DNA from 3 places in the Paenibacillus sp. BIC5C1 genome. Region 2 is predicted to be linked to each of the others. Evidence: predicted binding sites of a transcription regulator. Region 2 holds the regulator's gene; each other region holds the start of a gene.
What was found. The regulator LexA, encoded in region 2, represses DNA repair genes until DNA is damaged. The targets are predictions, from matches to a motif close to CGAACATATGTTCG.
Positions count from the first base shown of each region.

Region 1: the regulator LexA is predicted to act here: its motif matches at 1,743-1,756, upstream of RS891_RS21375 (YhjD family protein).
Region 3: the regulator LexA is predicted to act here: its motif matches at 1,617-1,630, upstream of RS891_RS01045 (carbohydrate kinase).

Region 1 covers NZ_CP135922.1:4,792,705-4,795,992, forward strand. Annotated here, with positions in the region: gene RS891_RS21365 (nucleotide-binding protein) at 139-1,176, shown strand; gene RS891_RS21370 (hypothetical protein) at 1,173-1,406, shown strand; gene RS891_RS21375 (YhjD family protein) at 1,801-2,184, shown strand; gene cysK (cysteine synthase A) at 2,515-3,288, shown strand, end outside.
Region 2 covers NZ_CP135922.1:4,318,574-4,321,861, reverse strand. Annotated here, with positions in the region: gene RS891_RS19160 (aldehyde dehydrogenase) at 1-977, shown strand, start outside; gene lexA (transcriptional repressor LexA) at 1,090-1,716, opposite strand; gene RS891_RS19150 (LysM peptidoglycan-binding domain-containing protein) at 2,022-2,399, shown strand; gene RS891_RS19145 (DUF896 domain-containing protein) at 2,496-2,705, shown strand; gene RS891_RS19140 (hypothetical protein) at 2,832-3,288, shown strand, end outside.
Region 3 covers NZ_CP135922.1:218,930-222,217, forward strand. Annotated here, with positions in the region: gene RS891_RS01035 (nucleoside hydrolase) at 1-317, opposite strand, end outside; gene RS891_RS01040 (NupC/NupG family nucleoside CNT transporter) at 340-1,521, opposite strand; gene RS891_RS01045 (carbohydrate kinase) at 1,849-2,943, shown strand; gene RS891_RS01050 (hypothetical protein) at 3,273-3,288, opposite strand, start outside.

The DNA.
Region 1 (3,288 bases), 470 kb from region 2:
ATCATCTCCCTCTTACACATACACTATAGCAAATGTGATCGGCTTATCTTGGTCCAGCAAACGTTTCCAGACTTACTCTGCTGTTTATGGTATAATATAACAATTGATTCCCACTACCCGTTTAAGCGAGGCGGATTGATGAAAACGTTAAAGCCAAGAGTCTTTATTGGCTGCTCGCTGGAAGCGAAGCCGATTGCAGCCGCAGTACACGAAAACTTGCGTTTCTCGGCCGAAGTTACCCCTTGGTACTCCGGAGTTTTTAATCCAAGCAGTTATACCATGGACGATTTGGAAACAGAAGTGCGCACGACTGACTTTGCCATTTTTATTTTTCATCCGGATGATATATCGAAAATTCGCGGGAAGTACTATGCCTCTGTCCGTGATAATACAATGCTTGAAATGGGTTTGTTTATGGGGCGGCTAGGACGAAAGCGTATTTTTTTCATTCTTCCTGAAGATATTACGGACATCAAAGACGCTTCCAAGATTGAAGGTTTACGCATGCCTACAGACCTGCTGGGATTAAATCCACTGGTTTATGAAATTCGTTCAGATGGGAAATGGGCGCCAGCTGTCTCGGTGGCCTGTTCCAAAATCGCCGACAGCATCGAAGAACAGGGACGATGGAGCGATCCCGAAGTGGAAAAAATCATCGAGAAGCACAAAAGGTCTGAGGGCGAAGCCCGGTTACAGTTGCTCAAGCTGCTGCGATTCTTCAGGGAGTTACTACGTACCCGCAAAGCAGATGCAGTTATGCTGGAGCGAATGAGCGATGCACTTCGAAGTGCATTTGTATCCCTTCCTCCATTTGCCGTGCGTGGGACTGCCATATACCGTACAGATGACAGTGGTCATATTGAACAATTATGTGGTAATGTTGGGGAACCGGGGAGAAAATATAACTTGTCCGCCAATGACGACAAACAACCTGATGATCCGAAGCGGATTCTGGTTATTGATTCTTATCGGGAGAACAAAATCAAGATCAATCTCTACGACGACTACCTTGAGAAAGAGTATCTGCTATGCTATCCTGTAGCCAAGAGGTATGTAATCACGGTCCATATTATTGGACATATTGAAGCGGATGAGGCGATATTTCAGCAGATGGATTTGGAGAACCGTCATCTGTTCAACGCCATCAACGATTTGTTAGGAGGCGAACCGGAATGAAACCGGAAACGAAAAAAATAAGCAAGCGCTGGGGCAGCGAGAAAAAGGTACGCCTCAGTTCTGCGCCCGAATCATCACGACCGGTTCCGGAACCCAAGGAAGAAGATCGTTTCCACAAACCGGCCGTACCGCTGACTACCATTGGCCCTTCGCTGAAGGGTAAAGAAAGACCTTACAAAGTGATTCTGGAAAAAGAGGCTCTTTATGAGAAACCTCAGTATCTGGCTTAACCGCTTTATGCTCATATACAACTCTGCCGTCTGGTTCGGCAGATCATCTGGCCCCGCCGCCCAAGGCAGGGGCTTTTTTGTTGCAATCACTTTGGCAATTCTTCATAACCTTTGCTAATCAACGAACCGAAAAGCTTTTCATCTCTTCCTCTGATGCATTAAGTCTTTTTCTTTATGCCCTTAGGTTTCCTGCAAAACCCAAATATTATACCTTATTTTGGAGAAGGCCTGTCCCTATTTCACCGCCTACAACCTCAACATCAATCGCATACGGACTACTTCCAATATTTCTCGGTTGTATTGTGTATCATCATTGCATATATTGATTATAATATAAGAACATACGTTCTGTAAATAAGAACATGTCCGAATTCAAGGTTAAGGAAGTGAAAGTATGTCATCATCCTCTTCCGCCCCATCCCCTGCGGATGAAGACCACCGATTGATTAAAAGCATGGTTGTACGCACCCTGCTGCTGGATGTGCTTGAACGGGACATTCGCACACTGGATACGTTGCAGCTCAAAATGCCAGAGGTCTACATTCTGTCTCTAACCCGTATTCAGAATGAGGTACTTAAGGAAATGCTCACGCTTCGCAAACAGATGAGAACTCGTGGCGTCAAGGTTCTGGAGGAGAAACGGCAAGTTGATGGAATCGAAACCGAGTATCTATGCAGAGGATATTTGCAGCGGTTCTATATGCTATGGACGTTCGCACGGAATGAAGTCAAAAAAGAGCTAAGTCGGCATCTGGATATGGACCTGGCGCAAAATTGACGGCTTTGACAACATTGCACTCAGGTACACGCCATATTGTTATTTCAGGAGATAGACCTGACCCCCTTATCCGTCATTACGTTCGATTCTGACTTATACTCGCTTTCTCCAATATCTTGGCTCCTCTGGTTCGAACCTCCCTGATTATCAAAACAGGTTGACCCCGTGAGGCTGCGTTCATTAAGATGGAATAGACATGTCTGTACATTCCGTTCAGACTTGTAATGAAAATGGATTCCTATAAGCAACAAGCCTGCCTGCCATTTACGGCGGAGAGACTTGTTCATTGGAATTGCTTTCAACGTCTTATCAATCAAGGAGTTGTACTTCATGGACTTGAATTCGCATTTCATTCAAAATCAAAAAAACGCACATACAGGCATTGCCGCAGATGTTACGGAACTGATCGGCCAGACACCTGCCGTTAAACTGAACCGACTCACAGGCAGCGACTCCGCTGACGTATACGTCAAGCTGGAATATTTCAATCCGAGCGGCAGCGTAAAAGACCGTGCCGCCTATAACCTGATCGTTCAGGCTGAACGGGCAGGACTGCTGCTTCCCGGCGCAACCATCATCGAGCCGACCAGCGGCAATACCGGCATCGGTCTGGCAATGAATGCTGCCGCCAAAGGATATAAGGCCATCCTGATCATGCCTGACAACATGTCCAAGGAACGCATCAACATTCTGAAAGCCTATGGCGCAGATGTCGTACTTACCCCTGCTGCCGAACGGATGCCTGGTGCGATTCGCAAGGCCAAAGAGCTTCAGGCCGACACTCCGGGAAGTTTCATTCCCCAGCAATTTGAGAACCAAGCGAACCCGGATATCCACCGGATCACCACGGCTCCCGAAATTATGCAGCAGATGGAGGGCAAGCTGGACGCCTTCATTGCTACAGCAGGAACTGGCGGTACGATCACCGGAACGGGAGAAGAACTGCGCAAGCAGTTGCCGGACATTCGTATCTATGCGGTAGAGCCGAAAGGTTCACCTGTGCTGTCCGGCGGCGAGCCCGGACCCCACAAGCTCGTCGGTACAAGTCCGGGATTCATTCCGGACATCCTGAATACCGACGTGTGGGATGCCATCATCCAGGTG
Region 2 (3,288 bases):
TTATTATTGCACCTTGGAACTATCCGTTTCAATTAGCTTTCGGCCCTCTAATTGGAGCCATTGCTGCGGGTAACTGTGCCATTATTAAGCCGTCTGAATTAACCCCAACCGTGTCACGTCTAACTTATGATCTGATTCATGAGATATTTCCTAGTGAGTACATGGCAGTTATGGAAGGGGAAGTGGAGACGAGTACGGCATTGTTGAAAGAAAAGTTAGATTATATTTTCTTTACAGGCAGTACAGGTGTTGGCCGCATTGTTATGAAGGCAGCTGCTGAGCATTTGACTCCAGTTACGTTAGAACTAGGTGGTAAGAGCCCGGTCGTTGTTCATCAGGATGCGGATTTGAAGCTGGCAGCTCAGCGCATTGTTCGCGGTAAATTTCTGAATGCTGGTCAAACCTGTGTCGCTCCGGATTATTTACTTGTACATGAGGATGTTCATGACAAATTAATGGAATTGATCGGTGCAGAAATTCAGGATAAATTTGGAGATGATGTGATGAAAAATGCTGATTTTCCGCACATTGTCAACGCACGTAACTTTGATCGTTTATCGGTGTTGCTCCAAGATGGCAAAGCAATGATCGGTGGACGTTCTGAACGTGATCAGCTGCTCATTGAACCAACAGTTCTGGGGGGAGTGGATTGGAAATCCCCAGTGATGCAAGAAGAGATCTTTGGTCCAATTCTTCCTGTATTTAAGTATACCGACCTCGCTCCCATGTTAGATGAGATTGTTCGTCGTCCAAAACCACTGGCATTATATCTCTTCACTCAGGATGAGGATCTGCAGAATCAGGTTCTGAATCAAGTATCTTTTGGTGGTGGTTGTATTAATGATACTTTGTCTCATATGACATCACATTATCTCCCGTTTGGCGGTGTAGGGGAAAGTGGAATGGGTTCCTACCATGGTAAACAGAGTTTTGATGTGTTCTCTCATCATAAAAGCATTCTTAAACGCAGCGAATAATCGACTAACTTAGAACAATATAAGTAGTATAAGAAAAAAGAGGTTGTCCCGTTCAAGGGGACAACCTCTTTAAGTATCTTATTGTGAGACCACTGTACAACTTCAATACATATTAATGAATATCACGGAAAAGGCCAATGACTTTGCCCAGGATGCTAACGTGTTTCAAACGCAACGGTTCAAAAGTCGAATTTTCCGGTTGAAGACGAATATGATCTTTCTCTTTGTAGAACGTTTTTACCGTTGCTTCATCGTCTTCAGTCATGGCTACTACGATATCGCCGTTATCTGCAGTTTGCTGCTGACGTACGATAACATAGTCTCCGTTAACAATGCCTGCTTCAACCATACTGTCTCCCACGACCGAAAGCATAAATACTTTCTGTTCGCCTACATAATGAGTAGGAAGAGGGAAGTAATCTTCGATATTTTCTGTTGCTGTGATTGGAACCCCTGCAGTAACTTTACCCACGACAGGAATGCGAGCAACGCTGTGAGCAAACTGATGTGAATGCTCTGACTCTTCCTGGCTAAGTAGTTCAATGGCTCTTGGTTTGGTTGGGTCACGTCTAATCAGACCTTTCTTCTCCAAACGATCCAGATGTCCATGAACTGTAGAGCTGGAGGCCAATCCAACGGCTTCACCAATTTCGCGTACGGAAGGAGGATACCCCTTCAACCGGACTTCATTGCGTATAAACTCCAGAATAGCCTGTTGCCTGCTGGATATCTTCGACATACCGTATCAACCCCATTTTAGTAACGTTTGGGAAAATTATAACATAGAACCTCCGTTCGTACAAACATAAGTTCTAAATAAAATGCTATAAAATCAATGTTTTTTTGCAAATTAAAAATGAAAATTTTCTTTTCGTCTAATCAAATACTGCAAATGACAGTTCCCCTACAATAGAAGAAAGATAATGGAATGTAGTATGTAACAAAAAAAGCGAACAATTGTTCTAAAAAGTTATTGTACAAAACAAGTGTTCGTGTTATATTGATTTCAACGGATAGGAACAAACGTTTGGAGGTCGATATTTAATGAGATATTCTACTTATCAAAGCATTTACGAACCGGTGCATTCAGATGTGGTTGAAACTAACATAAGGAATTTTAAGAAGGTTTTTGCAAAAGGTAATGTCCCAACTTGGGTCTTGAAATTAATAATCGTAAGCTTAATTATACTGGTTGGATGCAGTACAGTACTCACTGTGTTCGCTGGCAATGAGAACGATTTGTTGCCTGGAGGGAAGATGGCAGTTTCACAAGGAGATACGCTATGGAGTATATCATTGGAGCACAAACCTGAAACAATGGATACACGTGTATATATAGAAGCAATCAAGAAAGTGAATCAACTTCATTCAACTTCGATACAGGTGGGGCAAGTCTTAATACTGCCTCAATTCACAGAATAAAACTGCACATCCACACGCACTAATGCGTGTCAGCTTGACAAGCTGCCCTTATCATGTCAAAGTTAATATGACTTTGTATTTTTGGAGGGGACAAGCTTGGATATAGATAGTCTGGTAGCACGTATTAATGAATTGGCCCGTAAGCAAAAATCCACTGGCTTGACAGAGGAAGAGCTCGCAGAACGTGCCAAGCTTAGAGAAATCTATTTGAATAACATTCGTAGCAATTTCAGACAACAACTGGATTCAATTGAAATTGTAGATGACGAGAACGATCAGGGCCACCAAGGCAAACTCAAACATTAAGGAAACCTAATGATATCAATATGATATTTAGGTTTCTTCCTGTTATCTAGAGGTTGCAAATTATAGGGGGAAATGTTGGTTTACAGTTATGTAAGCCGATACAAAGAACATCTAAGGGGGATTCTCATGTCGCGTTCGTTCGAGAGAACGGTTCGGAAAAATTCTAAGCAGTTGAATCAGCAACGTAAAAAGAGCGGTCAACCGGTTTCCGGTACACCAGGTGAGGACGTATTTAAAGGACGCAGCCTTCTGTTTCCTATTTTCCTGATCGGACTAGCATTTCTGTATCTCTTTATGAGTACATTTCTTGTCAAAGCTCCGATGACCACTTGGGACTGGGTGACCATGTTGCTATATGTATTTTTGGCAGTCATCTTCATGCTCCGTCGCCCTTATGTCAAAATAGGAAGTAATCGGATTTTGACGACAAAAGGGAACCGTGAGCGTTCAATTGGAGTCGACGATATTGTGAAATTCAGAATTGAGCCAGGTACAGTTGTGATTGAGCATAATGCACGAGGTAAGAGATGGGTATTTACCAAACTACTTAATCGTTATGATACCGATGCAATCACTGAACGTC
Region 3 (3,288 bases), 3.0 Mb from region 2:
ACACCATGTTCATCGCTCCAGCTGCGGGAAGGTTCGGGAAACTTGGGACCATCCAGGCCTGACTCCCCATGAATACCAGGAGCATTTTCACGTAATCGGACCAAAGGCTCACTGGCTCCTTTTGAAACCACAACATCATTTAACGATATCAAATCACAAATTTGTAAAGCGTTTTGAGTCGTTTTTTCAATTTCTGCATTTCCGGAAACGGTTGTAATCGCTAGAATCTCCAATTCCGGTTGCGCAGCAGCTAAAATAATTGCAATGGCGTCATCATGTCCTGGATCACAATCCATAATCACTTTTCTTGTTGTCATATATTTCACCTCTACGTTTTATTTACATAACAAGTCCCATCATAGTGCCTGAAATAACAGATGCTAATGTTGAACCTAACAGCAATTTAAGAGCAAACTTCGCAACATGGTCTCCTTGCTTGTCGCTAATCGATTTGATGGATCCGGAGATGATGCCCAGCGTTCCGAAATTTGCGAAACTAACTAAATAAACAGATACAATAGCGACCGTTTTCGAAGAGAATTGGTTCGATATATCCCCAAAGCTTAACATAGCTACAAATTCATTCGTAATCAGTTTGGTAGCCATAATTCCACCTGCTTGTACAGCTTCTGCCCATGGAACTCCCATTAAGAAGGCGATTGGCGCAAAAATATAACCAATTACCGTAACGAATGAAACGTGTAATGCGCTTTGGAAAATCACATTGATCAATTCCATTAAGGAAATAAAGCCCAGCAGCATGGCGCCAACAATAATGGCGATTTTAAAACCATCCATTACGCTTTCCCCAACCATTCGGAAGAATGGAAGCCGTTCTTTTTCCTCGATTTCAACTAAGTCCTCATTCTCATTCAGATCGTATGGATTAATAATATTGGCAACGATAAGAGCGCTGAAAATATTCAATACAACTGCTGTTACAACAAACTTGGGCTCCAGCATCTTGGCGTATGCTCCAACCATCGCCATGCTTATTGCACTCATCGCAGATGTACAAATCGTATATAGTCTTTCTTTGGACAGAAGAGGGATTTGTTTAAGAATGGTTAAAAATACTTCCGGTTGTCCAAGTGCAGATGTAGATATGGCAAAATAACTTTCAAGTCTGCCCATACCCGTGATTTTACTTAGAAATAAACCCAAATATTTAATGATGAAAGGTAATACTTTGATATAATTCAGAATTCCAATTAATACAGACATGAACACAAGAGGCATTAACACGCCAAGGAAAAACGGGACTTGACCTTCATTCGCCAAGCCACCAAATACAAATTGTATTCCCGCATTGGCAATCCCCATCAACTTTTCAAACAACAAGCCTACTTTTGTAATCGCAATAATCCCTATACTTGTGTTCATCATGGAGTATACCAAAAGGATCTGTATGACCAACATGATCAGAACACGGTTGTATTTTATTTTTTTGCGGTTGTTGCTTACTGCTAAACCAATAATAAATACAAGAAGAAGGCCGGTTAGTAAGAAAACAAAATTCATGTATATCTCCTCCATGTTAATGCCAATGTCTCATGCAAGATTGACTTGTCCGTCCACAAAATGATTAACAGCCAACGTACACCTCCTAATATCAACAAACAAATGTTTATCTGAAAAACATAAGTTTAGTATACGCTTACATTTTGATATGTCAATACGTAAACTCAAATCATAATGTTGGATATATATAACAACTTATGAGGATTGCAACAACTTGCATGGCACAACAACACGAATTTATTCTGGAGGCAGTTTTAGTTGTATAATGAATATGGAGGACAAACACGAGGTCGTATTGAGGAATATAAGAAGAAATGAGGTTGCTTCGTGGATAAAGAAAAACAAATTTTAGACTATATAAAAATGAATCCTTTCATATCACAACAAGAGTTATCCGCTAAAGTGGGCCTGTCCCGTCCGACGGTTGCCAATTATATTGCCAGCTTAACCAGGCGCGGTGAAATCAAGGGACGGGCTTATATTTTACGGGAGGAATCGTCGGTTGTTTGTATTGGAGGGGCCAACATAGACAAGAAAGCGCGATCGAATCAGATGATCAGTTATTCTTCATCCAATCCGGTGAAAATCAATGAATCCTGCGGCGGCGCAGCACGCAACGTTGCTGAAAATTTAAGCCGGCTCAATTGTAATACTTCCATTATGACTTGTGTCGGAGATGATAAAGAAGGCGACTGGATCCTGAATGAAATAAAGAGCCAAGGTGTTGATGTTAGTCAAGTTTGGGTGCTGCCAACTGAGCGGACGGGGATTTTTATCACTCTACTGGATCCAACCGGTCAGAGCGTGGTCTCGATGGATGATATGCATATATACGAAAAAATGACAACATCCATGTTTGAGGAAAAATGGTCCTACATCGTTTCCTCGCAAGCCGTTTTTTTGGATACGAATATTCCTGAGGAATGTATCAGCTATATCATTAAACGTTGTGCTGATGAACATATTCCTTTGTACATAGATCCTACATCCGCTGCCAAGACGCACAAACTTCCATTTCGTCTTGACGGAGTAGAACTGTTGCTCCCCAACCGGGTTGAAGCAGAGGTGCTTGCCGACATGAGAATTGACTCAATTGAGGATTGCCAGATCGCGTGTGAAAAAATTAGAGAACGTGGCGTTAAACAAGTTATGATTACGCTTGGCGATCAGGGGGTGTATTATTCTTCCTCGGAGGAATCTGGACATCTGCCTTCTTTCCTGACGGATATTGTGGATACCACTGGGGTTGGTGACGCGTTTTCTTCTTGTGCCATATATGGAATCATGAACAATGAATCGCTTCACAGCGCGTGCCAGCTGGGACTTGCCGGTGCTGTTCTTACCCTTCAAACGGAAGAATCGATTTGCACATCTTTAAAACCCGAAAAAATACATGAAGTTGTACAGGTGTATTCACGATAACATACACTTCTTGACTACATTAAATGGGCGATGTCTATGGCAAGTCATATAGGATCATGTTTTTAACAATAACTACGAAGGCGCTTCTTATGCCTCCACCAAAAATTGAAAAAAGCGACCGTATCAGTCGCTTTTTTTCTTTTTCGTAAAATTTGTCGGGGATGGTAAAATCGTATGGTTGAGGTCACATCAAATAAACTGGCATCTATAAGTACAAAGAAGGGCGAAACGAAAGTCAGCCCGCGCACAGGAAGTGAAGCGGACGAGCACACGCAGTGCAATCTACGCAACAATCTCATCTAAAATATCAGTAAATCTCTTGACTCATATTAATTATTGAACAGA